DNA from 4 places in the Nocardioides pakistanensis genome. Region 2 is predicted to be linked to each of the others. Evidence: riboswitches for the same ligand, from Rfam matches in the RefSeq annotation. Region 2 holds a riboswitch; each other region holds the start of a gene.
What was found. Region 2 has a riboswitch for cyclic di-AMP ahead of ACYVIH_RS05685 (C40 family peptidase). Riboswitches for the same ligand answer to the same signal wherever they lie in the genome.
Positions count from the first base shown of each region.

Region 1: linked by a shared signal. The riboswitch ahead of ACYVIH_RS10765 (transglycosylase family protein) and the one ahead of ACYVIH_RS05685 (C40 family peptidase) in region 2 are both predicted to bind cyclic di-AMP.
Region 3: linked by a shared signal. The riboswitch ahead of ACYVIH_RS15255 (C40 family peptidase) and the one ahead of ACYVIH_RS05685 (C40 family peptidase) in region 2 are both predicted to bind cyclic di-AMP.
Region 4: linked by a shared signal. The riboswitch ahead of ACYVIH_RS19110 (C40 family peptidase) and the one ahead of ACYVIH_RS05685 (C40 family peptidase) in region 2 are both predicted to bind cyclic di-AMP.

Region 1 covers NZ_BAAGUV010000023.1:231,604-237,064, forward strand. Annotated here, with positions in the region: gene kstD (3-oxosteroid 1-dehydrogenase) at 1-94, shown strand, start outside; gene ACYVIH_RS10760 (MaoC/PaaZ C-terminal domain-containing protein) at 96-980, shown strand; cyclic di-AMP (ydaO/yuaA leader) riboswitch at 1,111-1,265, shown strand; gene ACYVIH_RS10765 (transglycosylase family protein) at 1,267-1,602, shown strand; gene ACYVIH_RS10770 (alpha/beta fold hydrolase) at 1,672-2,601, shown strand; gene ACYVIH_RS10775 (WS/DGAT/MGAT family O-acyltransferase) at 2,545-3,948, opposite strand; gene ACYVIH_RS10780 (alpha/beta hydrolase) at 4,005-5,255, shown strand; gene ACYVIH_RS10785 (acyl-CoA dehydrogenase) at 5,265-5,461, opposite strand, start outside.
Region 2 covers NZ_BAAGUV010000012.1:221,798-227,258, forward strand. Annotated here, with positions in the region: gene ACYVIH_RS05670 (hypothetical protein) at 1-479, opposite strand, end outside; gene ACYVIH_RS05675 (hypothetical protein) at 577-924, shown strand; gene ACYVIH_RS05680 (hypothetical protein) at 939-1,145, opposite strand; gene ACYVIH_RS05685 (C40 family peptidase) at 1,298-1,789, opposite strand; cyclic di-AMP (ydaO/yuaA leader) riboswitch at 1,794-1,956, opposite strand; gene ACYVIH_RS05690 (DNA-directed RNA polymerase subunit alpha C-terminal domain-containing protein) at 2,136-2,849, opposite strand; gene ACYVIH_RS05695 (hypothetical protein) at 2,858-3,268, opposite strand; gene ACYVIH_RS05700 (peptidoglycan-binding protein) at 3,515-4,198, opposite strand; gene ACYVIH_RS05705 (thioredoxin family protein) at 4,305-4,619, opposite strand; gene ACYVIH_RS05710 (hypothetical protein) at 4,702-4,980, opposite strand; gene ACYVIH_RS05715 (hypothetical protein) at 5,040-5,461, opposite strand, start outside.
Region 3 covers NZ_BAAGUV010000038.1:12,220-17,680, reverse strand. Annotated here, with positions in the region: gene ACYVIH_RS15275 (malic enzyme-like NAD(P)-binding protein) at 1-368, opposite strand, end outside; gene ACYVIH_RS15270 (hypothetical protein) at 495-1,034, opposite strand; gene ACYVIH_RS15265 (TetR/AcrR family transcriptional regulator) at 1,237-1,923, shown strand; gene ACYVIH_RS15260 (DUF3048 domain-containing protein) at 1,981-3,036, opposite strand; gene ACYVIH_RS15255 (C40 family peptidase) at 3,128-3,607, opposite strand; cyclic di-AMP (ydaO/yuaA leader) riboswitch at 3,611-3,767, opposite strand; gene fabG (3-oxoacyl-ACP reductase FabG) at 4,029-4,784, opposite strand; gene ACYVIH_RS15245 (class I SAM-dependent methyltransferase) at 4,863-5,461, opposite strand, start outside.
Region 4 covers NZ_BAAGUV010000063.1:41,586-47,046, forward strand. Annotated here, with positions in the region: gene ACYVIH_RS19100 (LTA synthase family protein) at 1-1,771, opposite strand, end outside; gene ACYVIH_RS19105 (hypothetical protein) at 1,943-2,155, shown strand; cyclic di-AMP (ydaO/yuaA leader) riboswitch at 2,305-2,478, shown strand; gene ACYVIH_RS19110 (C40 family peptidase) at 2,491-3,486, shown strand; gene ACYVIH_RS19115 (hypothetical protein) at 3,467-4,750, shown strand; gene ACYVIH_RS19120 (M48 family metallopeptidase) at 4,747-5,461, shown strand, end outside.

The DNA of each region.
Region 1 (5,461 bases), on a different contig from region 2:
CCCGGCCATCGTGTTCGGCTACCTGGCCGCGCTCGACCTCGCCCGCCCGGTAACGGTCGAGCAGTCCCCCGTCCGGACCGCAGAGGAGAGCTGACATGCCCATCGACCCCGACAAGGCCATCGGCGCGGAGCTGTCCGAGGTCACCTTCGCGTGGACCGAGTCCGACGTCCTGCTCTACCACCTCGGCGTGGGTGCGGGCGCCCGTCCCGGCGACCAGACCGACCCCCGAGCACTGCGGTACACCCTCGACGACGAGCAGCTCCAGGTGCTCCCGTCGTTCGGGGTCGTGGCGCCGACCTTCCACGCCACCGCGCCGCCGAGCCTGGACCTGCCCGGCTGTGACATCGACCTGGCCAGCGTGCTGCACGGAAGCCAGGAGATCGTCCTGCACCGCCCGCTGCCGACGGCGGCACGGGCGACGGTCCGCACCCGGATCAGCGACGTGTGGGACAAGGGCAAGGCCGCGGTGATCGTGCAGGAGGGCGAGGCCCGTGACGAGTCCGGGGAGCCGCTGTTCACGACCCGCTCGAGCATCTTCGTCCGCGGTGAGGGCGGTTGGGGCGGTGACCGCGGACCGTCCACGAAGGTGGACCTGCCCGACCGCGCACCCGACGCCGACGTCAGCTACGCGACGACACCGCACCAGGCGATGCTCTACCGGCTGTGCGGCGACCGGAACCCGCTCCACGCCGACCCGCAGTTCGCTGCGAGGGCCGGGTTCCCGGCACCGATCCTGCACGGACTGTGCTCCTACGGGATCACCCTGCGCGAGGTCGTCGACGCCCTCCTCGACGCGGACACCTCCGCCGTCGCCGGATTCTCCGCCCGCTTCGCCGGCGTGGTCTTCCCCGGCGAGACGATCCGGGTCCGTGCCTGGGACGAGGGCGAGCAGATCCTGGTCTCGGCCACCGTGGCGAGCCCGGACGCGGCGCGGGACGGCGCGCCAGTGCTCGCCGACGCGGTCCTCACCCGCGCCTGAGAGCCTGGTCACGTTCACGCCGGTCCGGTTGGGCCGGCACGTGTCGTCTGCCTAGCCTGGACGGGTTCCGCGTCCCGGCGGAGCGCCGTCCGTGGGCAACGCCGAGTCCTGTCCCGCTCCCGGCCGGCACCGACGAGCATCACCAGGGGCAGGAGCGGGGGAACCGAATCTTCACGGTCCCCGGACCTCGGGGTGAAGCCTCCACCGTCGTACGACGAGCGAGGCCGGGCACACCTTTCCGCCCGAACCCGACAGCTCACCTCGCAGGCGTCCGAGAGGTTCCGTCATGCGCTCACGCATGTTCCTGGCGACGGTCGTCGCCTTCCTTGCCGCACTCGCCCCGAACCTGGTGGCCGCACCTGCCGAGGCCGCGACGCTCCGGACCTGGAAGCGGCTCGCCCAGTGCGAGTCCGGCCAGCGCTGGCACATCAACACCGGCAACGGCTACTACGGCGGCCTGCAGTTCAGCCCGTCGACGTGGCGGGCGTTCGGTGGTCGCAAGTTCGCCCGCAACGCCCACCGGGCCATGCCGCGCGAGCAGATCAGGATCGCCGAGAAGGTCCGTCGCGCGCAGGGGTGGGGCGCCTGGCCGCACTGCTCCCGCAAGATCGGGCTGCGGTAGTGTGACGACCGGAAAGGTGGAACACGTTCTACCTTTCCGGTCGTCGACGTCGTCCCTGAGGAGAGCTTCGTGACCACCAGGGCGATGCGCCGCGCGGCCGTCCGCAGGGCGGTGCCGCTACCGTCCCTGAGCATCCCCGAGGGACGCCTGGTCGAGCTTCCCGGCCGGGGGTCGACGTACGTCACCGACTCCCCCGGACCGAACGGGGCCCCGACAGTGCTCCTGCTGCACGCCGTCGGCTGCACGGGTCTGCTCACGTGGTTCCCGTCGATCCCCGCGCTCACCGAGCGCTACCGGGTGGTCACCCTCGACCAGCGGTGGCACGGCCAGGGCATCACCTCCGAGGAGTTCTCGCTCTACGACTGCGCCGACGACGCCGCCGCAGTGATCGAGACGCTCGGACTCGAGGACGTCATCGTCGCGGGCTACTCGATGGGCTCGGTCGTCGCGCAGCGCACCTGGCGGCAGCATCCCGACCGGGTCGCAGGCCTCGTGCTCGGCGCGACCACGGACAGGTTCCGAAGGTCGCCGGCGGAGATGATGTTCTTCCAGTCGATGGGCCTGTCGATGGGCGCACTCCGCGGCCTGGCCCGTTCCCGGACCGCGCTCGCCGCCGCACGCAGCGCCGCCCGGTTCATGGACATCGACGATCCGGGCGACCTGCACGACTGGGCGCTGGCGGAGTTCCGCAGCACCAGCCCGTGGGCCGTCGCGCAGGCGGTCGCTGCCCTCGGCAGGCACCACTCACGGCCCTGGCTGCGCCGGATCGACGTGCCCACCGCCGTGGTCGTGATGGCACGGGACCGGGTGATCCCCGCCGACCGTCAGCGGACCCTGGCCGCCCGGATCCCCGGCGCCACGACCCACGAGGCCGACGCCGGTCACGCCGGCTGCGTCCTGGCCGCGGAGGAGTTCGTCCCGACCCTGCTCGAGGCGTGTGCCTCAGTCGCCGCGCGCGTGCGCGACGGAAAGCGCCTCGAGCGCCGCGTCGAGCTCTGACGGGATCAGCGCGGCCAGCTCCCGTACCTTCGGCACCAGCTCGCGGCAGGCGAGGACGCCGACGTTCATCCGGCCGTTGTTCGACATCACGGTGATGTTGAGGCCCGCGCCGTGGAAGACCGGCCCGAGCGGATAGAGGGCGTCGATCCGCGCCCCCATGAAATACACCGGGACCGGGGGGCCCGGCACGTTGGAGACCACGAGGTTGTGCACGACCGGGTGCCGCTCGGCGAGCCGGAGCCGGGAGTAGACCCGCACCGCCATCCCGAAGGTGCGCGGCGCTGCGAACTGTGCCCAGTCCTGCAACGTGTCGGCGTCGATCGCACCGTGATGCTCCTTGACGTCGGCGTTGGTCGCCGCGATCGCGCGGATCCGTTCGAGCGGGTCCTCCACGTCGGTGTGGAGCTTGGTGAACATGCCCGAGACCTTGTTGCTGCCGGTCCGCTGTGACTTCCCGTGCACCGAGACCGGCACCATCGCCACCAGGGAGGCGCTCGGCAGCTCGCCGCGGTCGGCGAGGTAGCGGCGCAGCGCACCGCCGACCAGGCCCAGCACCACGTCGTTGACCGTCGCCCCGGCGGCGGCCTTCACCGCCTTGACGTCGTCGAGGTCGAAGTCGGCGAACGCCGCCGATCGGTGCCCGGTGATCGTGCCGTTGAACGACGTCCTGGGTGCGGTGAACGGGGCCGGCATCGCCTTGCCCGCCCGGCCGCGGCCGATCCAGCTGGTCACGATGCCGGCGGTGGGAAGGAGCAGCTTGGCGAGCTCCAGCGGCTTCGTCGCGGTCGACACCAGAGCCCGGGCGGCCAGCTCGACGTCGCTCGGGACCCGCTCGTGGTGCGCAGGCTCGGCGGGCAGCGGCGGCGCCTCGGGCTCGAGACTGCAGAGGTTGGAGATCAGGTTCGCACCGGACACTCCGTCGACGGTGGCGTGGTGCATCTTGGTGAAGACCGCGACCCGCCCGTCACGGAGGCCCTCGATCACGACCATCTCCCACAGCGGTCGCGAGCGGTCCAGCGGCAGCCCGGCGAGATGCCCGACCAGCTCAGCGAGCTCCTCGGGTCCGCCGGGCGAGGGCACGGCGGCGCGATGGACGTGCCTGTCGATGTCGAAGTCCTCGTCGATCACCCAGACCGGGTGGTCCAGGTGCAGGGGCACGGTGTGCAGGGTGCGCAGGAACTCCGGCATCGAGCTGATCCGGCGGGCGATCCCCCGCTTCAGCGTCTCGAAGTCATAGCGCTCGGGCATGGTCTCCGGGGAGATCATGACCACGCCGCACACGTGGAGCAGCTGGGTGGAGGACTCGAGGTACAAGAAGCTCGCATCGAGCCCGCTGAGTCGGTCCATGCCCATGATCCTACGCCCATTTCTATAACAGGTTCTAGTTTGCCTAGACTTGCCGCATGACGGACAAGTTCCTGCGTCGCCAGCTGGTCACCGCCGCCCTGACCGCCAACGCGCTGCGGCCGTTCCCCGGCGGGGTCACCGGCATCCCCCAGATGTTCGCGGGCTGGCTGACCGGAGAGCTCGCCCCCCACCTCGCCGCGGCGACCGCGGTCGACATGCTCACCCAGACAACGCTCCGGCGCCACGATGGTCACGCCTCTCGCGCCGGGCTCGCGCTGGCCACCGGCAGCGTTGCCGGGCTGGGCTACCTCATCCACCAGTCCCAGGACGCTCGCGACGACGTCGACCGGGCGTTGGTCGAGGCCCTGGGACCCGGTTACCTCGACGACCTCACCAAGGTGCACACCGACGTCGACCTGGCCACCCCGTGGCGCCAGCTGGCGATGCCCTTCCGGATGCAGCACCCCGAGGTGGAGGTCGTGAAGAACCTCACCTACGCCGAGGGCGGCGGCCGACGCGGCCTCCTCGACGTCTACCGGCGCGCCGGAGAGCCCGTCCAGGGGGCGCCGGTGCTGCTCCAGGTCCACGGCGGTGGCTGGACGATCGGCAACAAGGACCAGCAGGGCATCCCCCTGATGCTGCACATGGCCGCCCGCGGCTGGGTCTGCGTCGCGATCAACTACCGGCTCAGCCCCAAGCACGCGTTCCCGGCCCACCTGGTCGACGTCAAGCGCTCGATCGCCTGGATCCGCGAGCACATCGAGGAGTACGGCGGCGATCCGTCCTACGTCGCGATCACCGGCGGCTCGGCCGGGGGACATCTGAGCGCGCTTGCGGCGCTGACCCCGAACGACCCCGAGTACCAGCCCGGCTTCGAGCACGCCGACACGAGCCTGCAGGCGGCAGTGCCGCACTACGGGGTCTACGACTGCGCCGGCGCGACCGGTGACCGTCGAGCGATCAGGCTGCGCGACGCGTTCCTCGGACCACGGGTGCTGAAGAAGGACCCACGGCGCGACCTCGCCGACTTCGAGCGCGCCTCCCCCCTGCTGCGCGTGCGCGCCGACGCTCCGCCGTTCTTCGTGATCCACGGCGCGCACGACACGCTGGTGCCGGTCGACCAGGCCCGGCAGTTCGTGCGCCGGCTGCGCGAGGTGGCGACGAACCCGGTGGCGTACGCCGAGCTGCCCGGCACCCAGCACGCGTTCGACGTGTTCCCCTCGATCCGCAGCGCCCACGTGGTCCGCGGGGTCGACCGCTTCCTGCGGTGGAACTACGCCCAGTGGCAGCAGGCGAAGGACGGCTGACCGACGCGCTCAGCCGCGGGGCAGGCCGAGGATCCGCTCGCCGGCCACGTTGCGCAGCACCTGTGTGGTGCCGCCGGCGATGCTCAGGCACCGGGTGAGCAGCAGCTCGTGCAACGCTTCGGCGGCCTCCGCGCCGCCGGTCAGCGCCCCCGGTCCGACCAGCTCGTAGGCAAGCTCGGCGGCCTCCTGCCGGTGGCGGACCCCGA
Region 2 (5,461 bases):
CGCGACAGGTCTCCCTTGGCGGCGGCCGCGACCGCACCAACGATGGCGACCGCAGCAGCCCCGGCGACCGCAACCGGGGTCTGGTGGTGAGTGACGAAGTTCGACAGCGGTTCGGCGTGCTCCCCGCCGAAGGTAACCGCGGTGGCATAGGCGGCGGCCGTGATCGCTCCGGTCTTCAAGGCAGCCTTCGGTGCTGCGACCAGGTTCGAGGTGACGTTGCTGATCGTGGCTCCGGCACGTTCGATGGTCGAGACCTCCCCCGGCGCGATCCGGCGGTCGAGCAGACTGACCTTCTCCTGGGTCGACCCGTCGTATTCGTCGTCACTGTCGACGGGTCCGTAGGTGGCCGCGCCGTCGATGCCGTCGCCGTACTCGTCGACGACCATCCGGCGGATCTCGGTCAGGTCGAGACCTGCCTCACCACGCTCGCGCCCGGCGAACTGGCCGCCGGAGGGCACGCCTGCGGGTTCTCGGTTCATGTTCACAGCCTCCAGGTGTGCGGTCGAGGTGCACAGTGCTCGCTGGGTCTATCGGCGCAATAGGGGCTGTGTCGGACGGCTTTGCCACCATGGGTCTATGACCACACAGGGCGCCACCTCAGAGTCGCCCGTCCCAGAGGACCTGTCCGGCCGGGGCGATGACCGGTTCACGGTGATGATCCTGCCGGTCGAGGGCCACGTCGACACCGCGGCGGTCTACGTCGATGCGCGACCGGCGGGCACCCTGGTCCGCTGCGAGCCCGAGGACTCGTGGCGCTGCTTCGACGGCAGCACCAAGACCGGTCACCGCTGGCTTCCCGCCGGAGTCGATCCGTGCACCGAAGGGCCGGAGACGGTGAGCGACGCCGCCATGCTGCTGCTCGTGCTCTCCGGCTACGACCCCGAGGCGGTGATCCGCTCGCTGGGACGTGACCGGCACCCGTGATGGTGCTGGGCCCTCTAGCGACCGGTCCAGGTCGGGCCGTCGCTGGAGTGACGCAGGATCGTCTCCACCCGGCGCACCTTGCGGTCGAAGGCCTCCCCGGTCAGGTGCGGGTGGCGTGCCATGACGGCGGCGACAGCGGCGTCGCGCAGGTCGGGCGTGGTGACGGATGTGGTGGTCTCGGCCATGATCCCCAGGTGTGCGGTACCCGCCGGAACGCTCACCAGCACCCCTCGACGCGCGCGAAGGTGGCGTTTGTGACCTCTCGCCCCTTTTGACCTAAACTCCCTGGCGGGACGCAAGAGAGCCCGCCTCGGTCACACGCTTTGAGGCGGGCTCTCGTGCCGTTTCGGGGCATCTACGGACCGGTGGAGCCTCAGCGCACCCGGCCGAACGTGACGCCGCGGTAGGTCCAGATCCGGGTCTTGTGCACCCGGGTGCCGGTGTAGGGCGCGTGCCACATCTTGCCGCGCCCGGCGTAGATGCCCACGTGGTAGACGTGGCCTCGCTTGGAACCGAAGTGGAAGAACACCAGGTCTCCACGGCGCGCCTGGCTGCGTGGGATCCGGCGGGTGGCCCGGTACTGGGCGTCGGAGACTCGCGGCAGGCGTTCGCCGACCCGGCGGTAGACGAACTGGGTGTAGCCGGAGCAGTCGAACCCGCGGCGGGTGGTTCCGCCGTAGCGGTACGGGGTGCCCTTCAGGTCGGCGGCCACGGTGAGCACCCGGGTCGCCTTGTGCACCGTGAGCGCGCTTGCCGGGGCCGTGACGGCCGGGGCGAGGGCGCTCAGCATCGCAGCGATCAGGGTCGTCGCCAGGGCGAGCGGGACGGAGCGGGCAGGGTAGATCGGTCGATGGTGGATCGACATGGAAGGTTCCCTTCGGCGACGCCTGCGGAAGGTGACCTGTCGGATTCGGGCCGTCGAAGTGGCCCGGCCAGCATGGCTGGCTTCACCCCAAGCCGACGATCTCTGGTGAGGTCGCCGTCGGTACTGCTGGGTCTCCCGTGCCCGTCATCGTCTGGTGCTGGTCGTGGTGCTCGGACGGACCGGCCATGACGGGCCTCGGCGGGGCTGGACCGCGCCCCGCGGTGTGCGGGGACTTGTCTTCAGGTGTCCGGAGAGACGTCGTGTGCTCCCCGGTCTCGGTTTGGTAACGACAGTGGACATGCGCAGACCCTCGGCGTCCGGCCGCAGCCCGCGGGGGTGACGCTGGTTACGCGGCCTGCCGGGACGGTCGCCTGCCGGTCGGGACGTCCCAGCGCCATCCCTCAATCTGCGTCAGGGCAGAGACGCGGTGCGGGGGTAGCGCGCCGCGGCGGTGCAGGTCGCGCTGCTTGGCCAGCCACGAGCCCAGACAGATCCGCTCCCCCGCCGGGCCGGTGACCACGGCCCTGCTGGACGGCAGCACGCCGTGCTCGGCGACGTAGGCGGCCACCAACGCGTGCCGCAGCCACCAGCGTCGGGTGCGGGCACCATGCGAGAGGCCCGCGAAGAGGGCGTCGGGGTCCAGGCAGATGCCGTGCCGGGCCGCGTGCAGGAGCCGCCCGCGCTTGTAGTCGGCCAGGCAGGTTGCGCCGAAGCCGGGAAGTGCGAGCAGGTCGGCCTCGGTCCGTGCCTCGACGTCGGCGGCCGTGGTCAGCCCGGCGGCGAGCAGCCGGTCGCGGGTGCGTGCGGTGATCTCCAGGTCGCGGACGGGGATCTCGCCGGGCTCGGGCAGGCGCAGCGGGCAGGCGGTGACCGCGGCGATGGTCCGGTACTGGGCTGTCTTGGCGCGCAGTTCCCCCAACTGCGCGCGGCCGAACTGGCGGATGGCGAGCAGGTCGTCGTCGTCGGCCTGGTCGACCTCGGCGACGGTGGCGAACCCGGCTCGAAGCAGCGAGTTCAGGGTGCGGACGGTCAGTCCGAGGAGCGGGTCGTCCAGGGTCATCGCGGCGACTACTCGGCGAAGGTGCACTGGCCGCGGGCCCCGGAGCCGGTGACCCCGCCGCGGTCGGACTCGAACGCGACCCAGGCGCCGTCGGCCTCGGAGACCACGCAGAAGCGGAACAGCCGGGGCGTGGCCGCGTACTGGGTGACCATGGCCCCCTCGGGCAGGTCGGAGGTGGCCAGGTCGGCCAGGTACGGGTAGGAGCCACGGACGGCCCGGTAGTGGAGCACCTCATCGGCCACGGTGGCCGCGTGCGTGGTCAGGTCGTCGACGGCGACAGGTGCGGGGGCCTTGGTCGCTGCGGCCGGTGAGGTAGGCGCCGCCGGTGCGTCCGTCTCGACGGTGCAGCCGGTGGCGGCGAGCACGCCAACCACGACCAGTGTGGTGGCTGCTGCGCGGCGGGTCCTGAGCGTCGTCATGGTGCTCAACATGCGTAGCCGGGGCCGGGTCGGCGGCGGGACGACGAAGGGCGAGGTGGCCAGTTCTGGCTCTTCCTCGCCCTTCGGTGCGATCGTGCGCAACCCCTTGACACACGACCCCTGTGTTCGACTCCCACGCACGGAAGCCTTGATGTTCTGCCCTATGCCGACCTTGCGGTCATCAGCGGCAGACACCTGGTAGGTGTGCGGGGCTCGCGCCAGGTGACCGTTGCGGGCCGGGCGATCTCACGGGTACCAGGTGTCGACACCACCGTGCCACGAGCAAGTGCCCGAACGGCTCGTGGAGTAGGACAGGGTTCCATCGCCGCAGATGGCCGAGGGCGTTCCCGGAACGATGCCGGGGATAGCGTCGGAGGTGTCGGCCTGCGCCGGGTCCTGAGATCTGCTGAACCACGCGGGCACGACCGGGGTCCATCCCTCCGGGCTCCAGTGGCTGAGGACGATGCGGAACAACCGGTTCCAGGTCTCCTCGCCGACCAGGCCGTCGACGGCGATCGCCTCGTCTGCCTGGAACTGGCGGACTGCGGACTCGGTCTGGGGGCCGAAGTGCCCGTCGGCCGCGAGCGGCCCGTACCCCAGGTCATCCAGCCGCTGCTGCAACGCGACGACCGTGTCGAGGCGCTGCTGCCGGTATCGGATGGTCAGCGGGTGGCCCGGTGACCAGCGCGCTGCGACTGGCGTGGGTTCGCGGGCCGGGGCAGAGGTCTGGCGGCGTGGCCTCGGCGGCGGCTCGGCCTCGGGGGCATCCTCAACCAGCGGGTTTTCCCAGCCCGGCGGGATCCGGCGCTCCGGTGCCGAGACCTCAGAGTTGCTGCCGGTCGCGTCGCCGGACTCGACGGAGCACGCCGCGACGCCTGGCACGAGCATCGCCAGGCCGATGGCAGCACGCAGGACGCGCAGCGCAGGCACCTCACCCTCTTTCACGACGAGGACCGTCCCCGTCGTCATGACGGTACGACGACGCCAGCCCCGCCCGCAGGGGTTCACTTCGGGCGGGGCATGGCCAGGGTGCGGTTCAGGCAGCCCGCAGGGCCTCGACGAGCGTGTTCTTGGGGGCGGGCCCGTTGAACTCCCGCACCCGCTGGCCGTCGGCGTCGAGGACGACGAGGGTCGGCACACCCATCACGTGGAAGTCGAGGGTGGTCTTCGCGGCCTGGTCGATGTCGACCTTCACCACGGTGAACTCCGGGTGCTCGGCGGCGATCTGGTCCACGATCGGGGCGACCTTGCGGCATGGCCCGCACCAGGTCGCGTAGAAGTCGACGAGGACGGGCTTGCCGGTGGCCGTTGCGGCGGCGAAGTCGGTGTCGGTGGCGATGACGGCGGTCATGGGTCTCCTTGGTCGGGATGGGTGCGTGGTGGCCTATGCCGCGGTGGGCACGGTCGGCCGGTGACCTAGGAGGTGCGCGGGGTCAGTGCACGATCGTGGCGGCCTCGTCGGCGTCGTCGTCGACGAGCGAGGTGGCCGCCGAGGCAACCCAGGAGATCAGGCCGGTGACCGCGGCCATGACCGCGATCAGCAGCGCGCCGTAGCCTGCGGCGATCCAGACACCGGCGTAGAGCGAGTCGATCCCGTCGGCGATCATGAACGCCACCGCGGAAGTGACCGCGAGGGCCGTAGCGAACAGGCTCGCACCCATCGGGGTCGGCAGGTCGTGGCGGCTGGTGTCGGTGTGCTCGATCGTGCTCATGCACCCCAGGTGCGCGGCGGCGCGGCGACTTCTCCCCGGTCAGGCGGGGTCCATGCTCCTCATGCCGTCTCCTGGGCGGGGGCTCCCCCGTCGGTCACCGCAGCCAGCGGCGTCTGCTGGCTGCCCGGGGCGGCTGAGCCGGTCAGCGCGTTCAGGGCACCGTTGAGTTCCCGCTGGATCGCCGTCATCGACTTGGTGACGACCCTCTCGATCTTCTCGACGTGCCCGTTGATCGCCGACGCCGAGCGCTTCGCCTCGTCGAGTTCGGCCAGTACCTCCAGCGCTTCGCGGATGTGCTCGTTGGCGGTGGCGACCTCCTCGGCTCCGGAGCGCCCCGATGCGGTCAGTGCGACGGTGCGCATCAGCAGGATCGCGGTGCGGAGCAGTTCGGGGTCGTCGGTGGCTGGGTCGAACGCGACGACCAGGCGCTTCTGCGCGATCACCCGGACGGTGTGCCCGGCGTTGTCCTCGACCCGGCGGA
Region 3 (5,461 bases), on a different contig from region 2:
TCGCAGACCCGGGCGACGCCGGGCGTGTAGACCATCGAGAGGTCGTCACGGTTGCGGATCGGGTGCTTGGCGGCCATCTCGATGGTGCCCCCGAGGTGCATCAGGAAGGTCCGGTCGGACACCTTGTGCACGACGACACCCTCGACCTGCTTGAGCGCCTCGACGAGCTGCTCGGCGTGGGCGGTGTCGTAGGCGGCGCAGGTGACGTCGATGCTGAGCTTGTTGTGGCCCGAGGCCGTCACGTCGAGGGCGGTCACCATGCCGCCACTCCGCTCGACCGCCGCGGTCAGCTCGCTGGTCGCGGCGCCGCCCGCAGGGACCTCGAGGCGGACGGTGATGGAGTAGGAGATGCTCGGTGTCGTTGCCACGCCCACATGTTGTCATGCCGGTGCACACGAGCCCCGGCGGCGACGCAGGTGCGGAAGCGAGCCGCGTGATGCGTCGCAGCCGGGGCTGCGCGGGTGAGGGTCGGTGACCCTCGGTGGTGGATCGGGTCAGGCGACGAGGTGTGCCTTGAAACGTTCGAGCAGCGACTGCCTGCCCTGTGCCGCGTGTCGCGCGGGACCCGACGCCGGGGTCGGGCGGTAGGCCGCGCGGGCCTTCTGCTCGATCGCACGGCCGACAGCGGCTGCGCCCTTGTCGGCGGGACTCGCCTTGCCGGCCATGGCCGCCATCAGCGTCCAGTCCTTGCGGTGCGCCTTGTCAAGCATCTGCGCGATCTCCTCGGAGCCGGGCTGCGCCGTGTGCGCGTCGAGGATCGCACGCACTCCGGCGAGGTCGGCGGCGGTGGTGCGCCAGGCGGTCATCACCGCGGCCTCGAGGTCCAGGGGCTGGCTCATGAGCTCACGCTCGATGGCGCCGGCCAGGCGGGTGTGCCAGCGAAGCTGCAGCGCGCCGAGCAGGGTGAGCTCGTCGCCGAACGTCTCCACGACGCCGGGCAGCTCCATCGGGAGCACCCCGTCGCGGTGGGCCTCGGCGTGGGCGAGAACGTTTCGCAGTACCTCTCCGCGGCGGTGGAAAGCGTCCCAGGTCATGGGTCCATCCTTTCTACATACCGTTGGTACGTACCAACGGTATGGAAAACTGCCCTGCTGGGCCAGCCTTGAAACGGTGTTGTGCGGCACAGCCGCCGTGTTCTGCGGCACAGCTGCCGTGTTCTGGGGCACAGCGCGCGTTCTGGCTGACGTGGCCGCCGTACACCGGCCCCAGCCACGCGCCGGACATATGCTCGGCTGCATGACCACCAAAGTCCTCCGGAAGGTGTCGGGCTCCTCGCGCCGCCAGCAGTACTCGGCTGCCACCAAGCGCGCGCTCGTCGACGTGGCCGCCGAGCTGTTCACCGAGCAGGGCTACGCCGGCACCAGCCTGGACGCGATCGTGTCCGGGGCCCGGGTCACCAAGGGGGCGCTGTACCACCACTTCAGCGGCAAGCAGGCGTTGTTCGAGGCGGTCTTCGAGAAGGTCGAGGCCGATGCCAGCAAGACGATCCGCAAGGCGATCCGGACCACCCGGGACCCGTGGGAGAAGGCGACGGTGGGCCTGCGTTCCTTCCTCGAGGTCGTCCAGCAGCCGGAGTACAGCCGGATCGTGATCCAGGAGGGCCCGGTCGTGCTCGGCTACGAGCGCTACCGGGAGCAGGAGGAGCGCTCGACGTTCGGCATCGTCCAGGAGATCGTCTCCACCGTGCTCCGGACCTACGACCTCGAGCCGAGCATGGTGGAGACCTTCAGCCGGGTGTTCTTCGGCGCCATGTCCGCCGCCGGGGCCGCCGTGTCGTCGGCCGAGGACACGAAGCGGGCCAGCGCCGAGGTCGAGGCCGCGATCGCGTTCATCCTCGCCGGACTGCGCCAGCAGGCGGAAGCCGGCGTCCAGCTGCCCGGCCCCGACGAGCTGGCCGGGCAGGCGGACGACGCGGAGGCCTGACCGCCGGCCGAGCCCAGCCCGCTGGTCGAGCCCGTCGAGACCCGACCCCGCTGAGACCTACTTGCCGAACGTGACGTTGCCGCCGTTGGCCGGCACGAGCTCGAGCCACACCTTGCCCGGCGGCAAGCGCAGCTCCCCCGCCTTGGTCTTCAGGCTGACTTGGGAGTCGAGGCCCTTCTTGACCCAGGTCGCGCGCACCAGGGAGCCGTTGTGGAACACCATCGCCGGACCGCTGCCGGAGAACTTGGTCTCCGGGACCGGGTTGCCGGCGGGGTCCTTGTAGTTCGCCACGCCGACCTGGACGCGGAGCACGACCACGGTGTCGGGCCGGAACTCGTCACCGGCGGCGGCGTAGGAGTTGGTGTTGACGTACTTGCCCTTGCGGAACTCCCACTGGGTGGTGTGTCCGCCGGAGAAGGTCGCCGAGATCCGGCCGGCCTTCTGACCGGCCGGGAAGCCCGCCTCGTCACCCCAGGTGAAGTAGCTCTTCGGCGGGGTGGCCGGAGCCTTGAGCGAGCGCGCGAGCGCCGGAAGGTTCATGAAGAGGTTGTACGGCGAGCGCCGGCTGCCGTCCCGGGAGAACCCGGTGCCGCCCTCGGTCACGACGCGGATGCCGGCGGACTTCACCCGGCCCATCGTGACCGGCGCACCGCCGCTGGCGACCATCACCGCCTTGGCCGGCTTCACGATCCCGATGTCGGTGGCCCGGATCGAGCGCACCGGGCCGACCCGGTCGGGCACGTGGGAGTAGTAGAAGACCGCGAGCCGGGTCGAGCCGCCCTCGACGAGCTCCTCGGTGACCAGGTCGGCGCCGCTCAGCCCGACCTGGGGGCTGCTCGGCGAGGTGTTGTCGATCTTGACCACCATCACCGGGTGCCCCGGCGCCTTGCCGTCGGCGGGCAGGCCGGTCAGCGGCCACTCGCCCGAGAGGGTCGCGCCTGCGGCGGTCCCCTGCGCGTCGGGCGACTCCGACGGCTCCGGGGAGCCCTCCTCGTCACCTCCACCGCAGCCGACGAGGGCCACCGACCCGGCGAGGACCAGCGCGGCGAGACGGAGACCGGGGCGAGGGCCGCGACGGGCCGAGAGGTTCAGGCGCAACGGGATTCCAACCATGGGGCCAAGTGTGACGCAGGGCCGCTGCCCGACCGGGCAGCGACCCTGCGTTTCGGACTGTGAGCTGTGTCAGCTCGGGATCAACCCTGGGTCACCGCAGGGTGCCGGCGAACCAGCGGTTGGTCCACGGGGTGCCGCGCTGGACGTTCTTGGAGCCGTACGGCGCGTGCACCATCCATCGCTTGCCGTTCTTCCAGCCGGCGAAGACGCCGACGTGGTAGACGCCGCCGCCGTCGTAGAAGAACATCAGGTCGCCGCGGCGCATGTTCTTCTTCTTGATCCGGTCGGCGAACTGCGCCTGCTGGCTCGACGTACGCGGGATGTTGGTGAAACCGGCCCGGCGGAAGCTGTAGTAGACCAGACCGGAGCAGTCGAAGCGGTTCGGGCCGGCAGCGCCGTACTGGTACTGGTCGCCCTTCTGGGCGCGGACCACGTCGAAGGCCTTCATGATGCGCTTGCCGCGGGTGGCGGCGTCGGCGGACGGGGCGAAGGCGACGAGGCTGGCCGCCATGACGGCGGCGACGAGGACGGAGAGCACAGCAAAGCTGCGCGCGCGAATGATCGCAGGCATGAGGAGTTCCCTTTCCACGCCTGTGAGGTGAGCTGTCGGGTTAGAGCTGAAAGGTGCTCTGCCGCCGGTTCGGCGACTTCACCCCGAGCGTCCGGAGGACGCGTGACGATGTGGGTCCCCCACTCCTACCCAAGGTGATCGGTTACGGGACAGGACCAGGCGCGGGCGGGTAGGACTCGGCGTAAACCCTGCCTGGTTGTGAAGTTGTGGTGGCCCCTGGCTCGACGCCGCCGACCCCCGTCGGCGACGCCTCCCCGAAGCGCCCGGAGAGACTAGACAGACGTCGGCAAGGATTTCCAATCCTCAGGACGCGAAAACGTCCCGCAGATCACATCTGCGGGACGTTTCACGCTCAATCACCCGTGACGGGTGCGGTCGAGATCACAGACAGGTAACGGTGGTGCAGACCTGTCCGGCGCGGTCAGATCTTGGCGCCACCGTCGACGTACAGGGTCTGGCCGGTGACGTAGGACGCCTCGTCGCTGCACAGGAAGGCGGCGGCCGCGGCGATGTCCTCCGGGTAGCCGACCCGGCGGACCGGGTTGGCCTCGGCGGCGGCCTTGCGGTAGTCCTCAGGCTCCACCCCGACGCGGCGCGCGGTGGCGTCGGTCATCTCCGTGACGATGAAGCCGGGCGCGATCGCGTTGACGTTGATGCCGAAGGGCCCGAGCTCCAGGGCGAGAGTGCGGGTGAACCCCTGGAGGCCCATCTTGGCCGCCGAGTAGTTGGCCTGCCCGCGGTTGCCGAGCGCGGAGACGCTGGAGAGGTTGAGGATCTTGCCGTACTTCGCCGCGACCATGTGCTTCTGCACCTCACGGCTCATCAGGAACGAGCCGCGCAGATGCACGTTCATGACCGTGTCCCAGTCCTCCTCGGTCATCTTGAACAGCAGGTTGTCGCGGGTGACGCCGGCGTTGTTGACCAGGACGTCGATCTTGCCGAGCTCTGCGACGACCTGGGCCACGGCTGCCTCCACCGACGCGGCGTCGGCGACGTTGCAGGCCAGCCCGATCGCCTTCTCGGCGCCGAGGCCCTCCGCGGTGGCGGCCGCTGCGTCCTGGTCGAGGTCCAGGATCGCGACGGCGGCGCCCTCCTCGGCGAAGCGCTTGGCGGTGGCGGCACCGATGCCGCGGGCGGATCCGGTGACGACGGCGACACGACCTGCGTAACGACTCATCTGGGCTCCTCCTGTGCGCCGCAGCACGGCGCTGACGTGGTGAGAGGTGGAAGTGGGCTCACTGTAGCCAGCGCGGGCTCAGCGCTTGACCGCACGTCCCAGGTAGAGGTGTCCGGCGACCTTCGCGCCGGGGATGGGCGCCGGGAGGTAGAAGGTCTCCAGCTGCTCGATCTTCAGCCCACTGGCCGAGACCGCCTCGGCGATCGGCCGGTCGAGGTGGCAGCCGGCCGCGAACCGGCGCTGCAGCGGGGTCAGCCGGTGCTGCCACTTCGCGATGTTGCGGTCTGGCGCCAGACCGTGCTCGACGAAGCGGAACACCCCGCCCGGCTTGAGGACCCGGCGCATCTCGCTCAACGCCGCGTCGAGGTGCGGGATCGTGCAGAGCGTGAAGGTGGACAGCCCTGAGTCCATCGAGTCGTCCGGCAGGTCCAGCACCTGCCCGTCCAGGCCGGCGCGTACGACGGGCACGCTCGCTGCGCCGATGTGCTTGTCCTCCGCGATGTGCCAGGCCACGTCCGACGGCTCCACCGCGGCGACCTTCGTGACCGCCGGTGGGTAGTGCTCGATGTTCAGCCCGGACCCGAAGCCGATCTCGAGCACCTCGCCCTCCAGGCCCTCGCAGACCTTGGCCCGGAGCTTGTGCACCTCCCCCGCGCCGAGCAGCAGGTCGGTCGCCC
Region 4 (5,461 bases), on a different contig from region 2:
TGTGCTGCTCGAGCTCGCTGAGCAACGCGTAGTACGGCGTGAGCGGTGCATCCAGCATCCGCAGCAGCCGCGGCATGAAGAAGATCGGGCTGGTCGTCGGCAGCTCCTCCGGCGGGAGGTCCTGGAAGTTCGCGTAGACGAAGAACGGTGTCTCGTGCAGGACCCGGTCGGAGTTTGCCTCGATGACCTCGTCGGGGAGTCCGGCGGGAAGGTGGTCGCCGTACAGCAGGAGGACGGTCTTCTCGTCGGAGCGGGACAGTGTCTTGACGAACCTACTGATCGCGAGGTCTGTGCGCGACAGGCCCTCGGCGTACTGGCCGACCATGTCGGTGCCCTGCGGGCCGAGGCCGGTGACCGGGACCGGCTGCGAGTAGGAGCCGGAGTACGGCGTGTGGTTCTGCATCGTGACCAGGTTCACGAAGACCGGCTCGTCGTGGTCCTCGAGCGTGTCGAGAGTCTGGCGGAACGCCGCGTGGTCGGAGATGAACCGGCCGTCCTCGAGGTGGCCGCGGTAGGTCATGTCGTCGCGCGCCACGAGGTCATCGAACCCCAGGATCGGGTACACCCGGTCGCGCTGGTACATCGTCGGCTCATAGGGGTGGATGGCTGTGGTGGCGTGCCCCAGGCGCTCGAACGTGCGCACGGCCGAGGGGAAGGTGCGGAAGCGAGGCACCAGCATCTGGTACGGCGTGTCCATGGCCGGGTCGAACTGGGCCAGCGACATCCCGGTCAGCGCCTCGAACTCCATGCTGGACGTGCCGCCGCCGATCTTCTGGCTCAGCATGAGCCCGTGCGGGGCCCGCTGCATCAGCGCCCGGGTGCGGGGGAGCGGGTCCTCGGCCAGCGACATCCCCGCCCACCGGGTCGGGTCGCTCAGCGACTCCGAGAGCACCATCACGACGTTGACGTCCTCGACGCTGCCTCGCGCCTGCGAGTTCCACGCCTCGGCGGCGGCGGTGTAGCGGGCGACGATCCGTTGCATCGCCTCGTGTGAGTACCCCGGGGGACGCCGCATCCCGGGGGTGTCGAGGTTGTAGAGGAAGCCACCCAGGAAACCGTTGGCGCGGTAGTTGTTCGGCTGGCTGGCCTTCGCCCAGTCCGCACCGAAGGCTTCGTACGCTCCCCGCCACGGGTTGCCGGGCTGCTGGAACTGCGCCAGCGACGAGAGCAGCAGAAGGCAGGCCGCGGCGGCGCCCGCCCGGCCCACGACCGCGGTCCTCCGCCGGAGTCCTTGCGGGCGTGCCCGGTGCAGCCACATCGAGAACAGGCGGCTCAGCCCCCAGCTCACGGCCGCCAGGAGGGCCAGGCCGAGTCCGGCCTGCCAGAGCACCCGCGGCTCGACCATCTCGATGAGGAAGTCCGGCTGCAGCGCGAACACGAGGTCGCGTGGGTAGAGGGGTTCGCGCTGGGCGACGTACTTGAGGTTGCTGGCCAGACCCACCACCGCCGCGAGGCCGAGCACCACGAGGCCGCTGACCCACATGCGGCCGCTGACAGCGAGCACGAGACCGGCTCCCAACGCCAGGACCACGGCTCCCAGGAGCAGCACTCCGCTCTCTCGGCCGACGAGGTGGAGCACGTAGGCCCAGTTCCAGTCGGTGCGTGCGCTCTCCAGCAGCAGCTCGCCGAGGAGGCCCACGACGAGCGTGAACAAGAGGTAGATGCCGGTCGGTCGTGCGGCACGCGCGAGGTCGGCGCCGGCGCCCCGGCCGGGCTCGGGATCGGTCATCGGCGGCTTCTCGGGCTCGGGGCGGGATCGGTCGTCGTTCATCGGGGCTTGGCACAGATTTTACCGAGCATGGTGCCGGCCCCGGAGCGAGGTGTCGGAATCGTGACCTCGCGGCGGACCCTCGGGCGACCGTTGCGACACGCCGCGCGGAAACTGTCGGAGGTGCCTGGCACCGTCCTGCTCACGATGCGAACGACTTCCCCAGGAGGCGACATGAGCGTGCACATCGACTGCGACACCTGCGTCGTGCGAGGCCCGGCCTGCACCGACTGCGTGGTGACCGTCCTGCTCGGGCCACCGCCCGAGCTCGGGTTCGACGACGACGAGCGACGTGCCCTCGACGTGCTCGCCGGCTCCGGGCTGGTGCCCCCGCTGAGGATGGTGGCGCCACTGTCCGGCCCTGACGTCAACGCCGCCTCCGCTTGACCGGTCGGCCGCGACCCAAACCTGAGGATCCGCAACGTCTGAAAAGTCACAAAATCGGTCCACGCCACATGCCGGAATCGTTTGCGGCGTTCAGGACCTCCGCATAACCTTCAGGAGGCACCTGCGGCAGTTGACCAGACCGGGTCGACTCAGGTGCCGCGCCGAGTCCGGTCCCGAAGGGGAAGTCGTGGCCGGAGCCGGGGAACCACGTTCCTTGGGGTGAATCGTGCGCGCGCAACCACGCGAGTGGCTGCCGCGCTCGTAGGGTCTTCTTTGCCGCCCGAACCCGTCAGCTCACCCGGTAGGCGTCAGGACAAAGAGGAGACCGTCCGCTCGTGCTCGACGGCCGGAAGCGCATCACCAGCGTCATCGCAGCATGCGGCGTCGCCACCCTCGGTGGCTCGTTGCTCGTCGCCGCCCCCAGCCAGGCCGAACCGGACCGCGACGACGTCGCGGCCAAGGTCGAACGGCTCTACCACGAGGCCGAGCAGGCCTCCGAGCGCTACAACGACGCACGGCTGGAGCTGCAGCGGACCAGGGAGAGCCTGCGGACCCTGCGCGCGGACCTCGACCGGCAGCAGGAGCGCGTCGACGCGGTCCGGGAGCAGGTCGCCTCCACCGTGGTCGCGGCCTACCAGGGCCAGGCACTGTCGACCACCACCCAGGTGCTGCTGTCCAAGGACCCGGACGCCTTCCTCGACCAGATCGCCACGGTCTCGGCCTACAACGACCAGCAGGCCCAGCTGATGGCCGAGTTCGCGACCCAGCTCAAGCAGCTGGAGCTGCGCGAGGCCGCCGCCGAGCGGGAGCTCGCTGCCCTGGCGGAGACCGAGGCGCAGCTCGCCGAGGAGAAGGCGGAGGTCGACGAGAAGGCCGCGGAGGCCGAGGCGCTCCTCGACGAGATGGACGCCGCGGCCGCCTCGCGCACCAGCCGGGTCAGCCGCAGTGCCACACGGACCCCGTTGCCCGACGTACCGGTCTCGGGGCGCGCGGGCGCGGCCGTGGAGTACGCGCTCGCGCAGGTCGGCGACGCCTACGTCTACGGCGCAGCCGGCCCCGACGCCTACGACTGCTCCGGTCTCACCATGGCGGCCTGGGCGCAGGCCGGCGTGAGCCTGCCGCACTCCTCGAGCGCCCAGATGAGCATGGGTACGCCGGTCTCCTCCTCCGACCTGCAGCCGGGCGACCTGGTCTTCTACTACAGCCCGGTCAGCCACGTCGGCATCTACATCGGCAACGGCCAGATCGTCGACGCCGCCAACCCGGGCACCGGCGTCCGGATCGCCGGCGTCTTCTCCATGCCGTACTCCGGTGCGCGACGCATCGGCTGACCCCGTCTCCCGAGCCGGCCGCCCACTGCTGTGGGTGGCCGGCTTCGTGCTGCTGGCGGTGCTCGGCACGTTCCTCGTCCTCCGCGTCGCTGACCGGGAGGTCATCACCCCGGCCGAGCCGGCGGAGCCGGCGTCGAGCAACGACCTGCGTGCGGACGGCGCCGCCACGCTGCTGGCGGATCTCGACGACGCGCTGACCGCGGGGACCCGGCGAAGTGCGGTCACCCTGGCCGCGCCCGGAGACCGCGCGGCCCGCCGGAGTCTGGGCTGGATCCACGACAACGTGCGATCCCTCGGGATCGGCGAGCTGGCGTTGCGGTTCGTCGAGGAGTCCGGGGCGCTGCCCGACCCCGTCCGGAGGCAGTACGGCCCGGACGCGTGGGTCGGGAACGTCTCGGTCTCCTGGCGCGTCGAGGGATATGACGAGTCCACGAGCACCATGGAGGTGCCGTTCACGTTCGTCGACACCCCGGAGGGAGTCGCCTTGGGCAGCATCGGAGCCGGTGACGCCCAGCCGGTGCCGCTGTGGCTTCTCGACGACCTCGCGGTGCATCGCTCACCCCGGGCTCTGGTGGTTGCCGCCGACCCCGGCCAGCTCGACCGCTACACCACTTTGGCCGACCAGGCGGTGAAGGACGTCAGGGCCGTGTTGCCCCGCTGGCGTGGCCGGCTGGTCGTCGAGGTCCCGGCTGACGACGACCAGCTCCACCGGATGCTCGACGCAGAGCCGGACACCTACGACTCCATCGCCGCGGTCACGGCGACGGTCGACGGCTCGCTCAGCCCGTCGTCGCCGGTGCACATCCTCATCAACCCCGCGGTCTTCACGAACCTCGGTGAGGACGGCTCCCAGATCGTGATGAGCCACGAGGCCACCCACGTCGCCGTCGACGCCGCCACCTCCACGATGCCGCTGTGGCTCCTCGAAGGGTTCGCGGACTACGTCGCCCTCGCCCGCACCGACCTGCCGGTGGAGGTCACCGCGAGCCAGATCCTGGCCGAGGTCCGGCGCAGCGGCCCGCCCGACGCGCTTCCCGGTCCCGACGAGTTCGACCCGGCCAACAAGCTGCTCGGCACGTCGTACGAGTCGGCCTGGCTGGCCTGCAAGCTCCTGGCCGAGCGGTACGGCGAGCGGGCCCTGGTCCGCCTCTACGACGAGGTCGAGTCCGGCCGCTCGGTGCGGGAGGCCTTCTCCGCTGTCGGCACCACCGAGGGGCAGTTCACGCACAAGTGGCAGGACTACCTCCGCGAGCTGGCCGGATGACCCTCGACCGCCGTACTGCCTGGATCGTCGCGGCACTGTCCGCGCTCGCGTTCCTGGCGCTGGCCGCGGTCCTCGTGCCGTGGGACTGGGTCCCCGGCGGAAGGCTCCGACCCGCTCAACCCCTCGACATCCTCACGTTCGAGCAGGTGGCGAGAGCCGAGGAGTACGCCGGTGTCCGGCGCTACCTCGGCTGGGCGTCCTACGCCGTCTCGCTGGCCGTGGCTGCCTTGCTGGGGTTCACGTCCGTCGGCTCACGGCTGGTCCGGGGCTGGTTCGGCCGACTGCGCTGGTGGCTGGCGGTGCCGACGGGGACCTTGCTGGTCCTCGCGATCGGCCGGGCGGCGACGCTGCCGTTCTCCGTGCTCATCCGGCGCCGCAACCTCACCTACGGGCTCACCGAGCAAGGGTGGGCCGCCTGGGCGGTGGACTACGGCAAGTCCCTGCTCGTCTCCTGGCTCCTCACCTCGCTGGTGCTGCTGGTGCTCGTGCTGGCCGCACGCCGCTCCCCGCGTCGGTGGTTCGCGTGGGCCGGGGGAGCGGCCGCTGCGCTGACGCTGGCCGGCTCGTTCCTCTACCCGGTCCTGCTCGAGCCGATCTTCAACCGGTTCGAGCCGCTCCCGGACGGGCAGCTGCGCAGCGCGGTCCTCGAGCTCGCCGACAGGCAGGGAGTCCAGGTCGACGAGGTGCTCGTGGCGGACGCGTCCCGCCGCA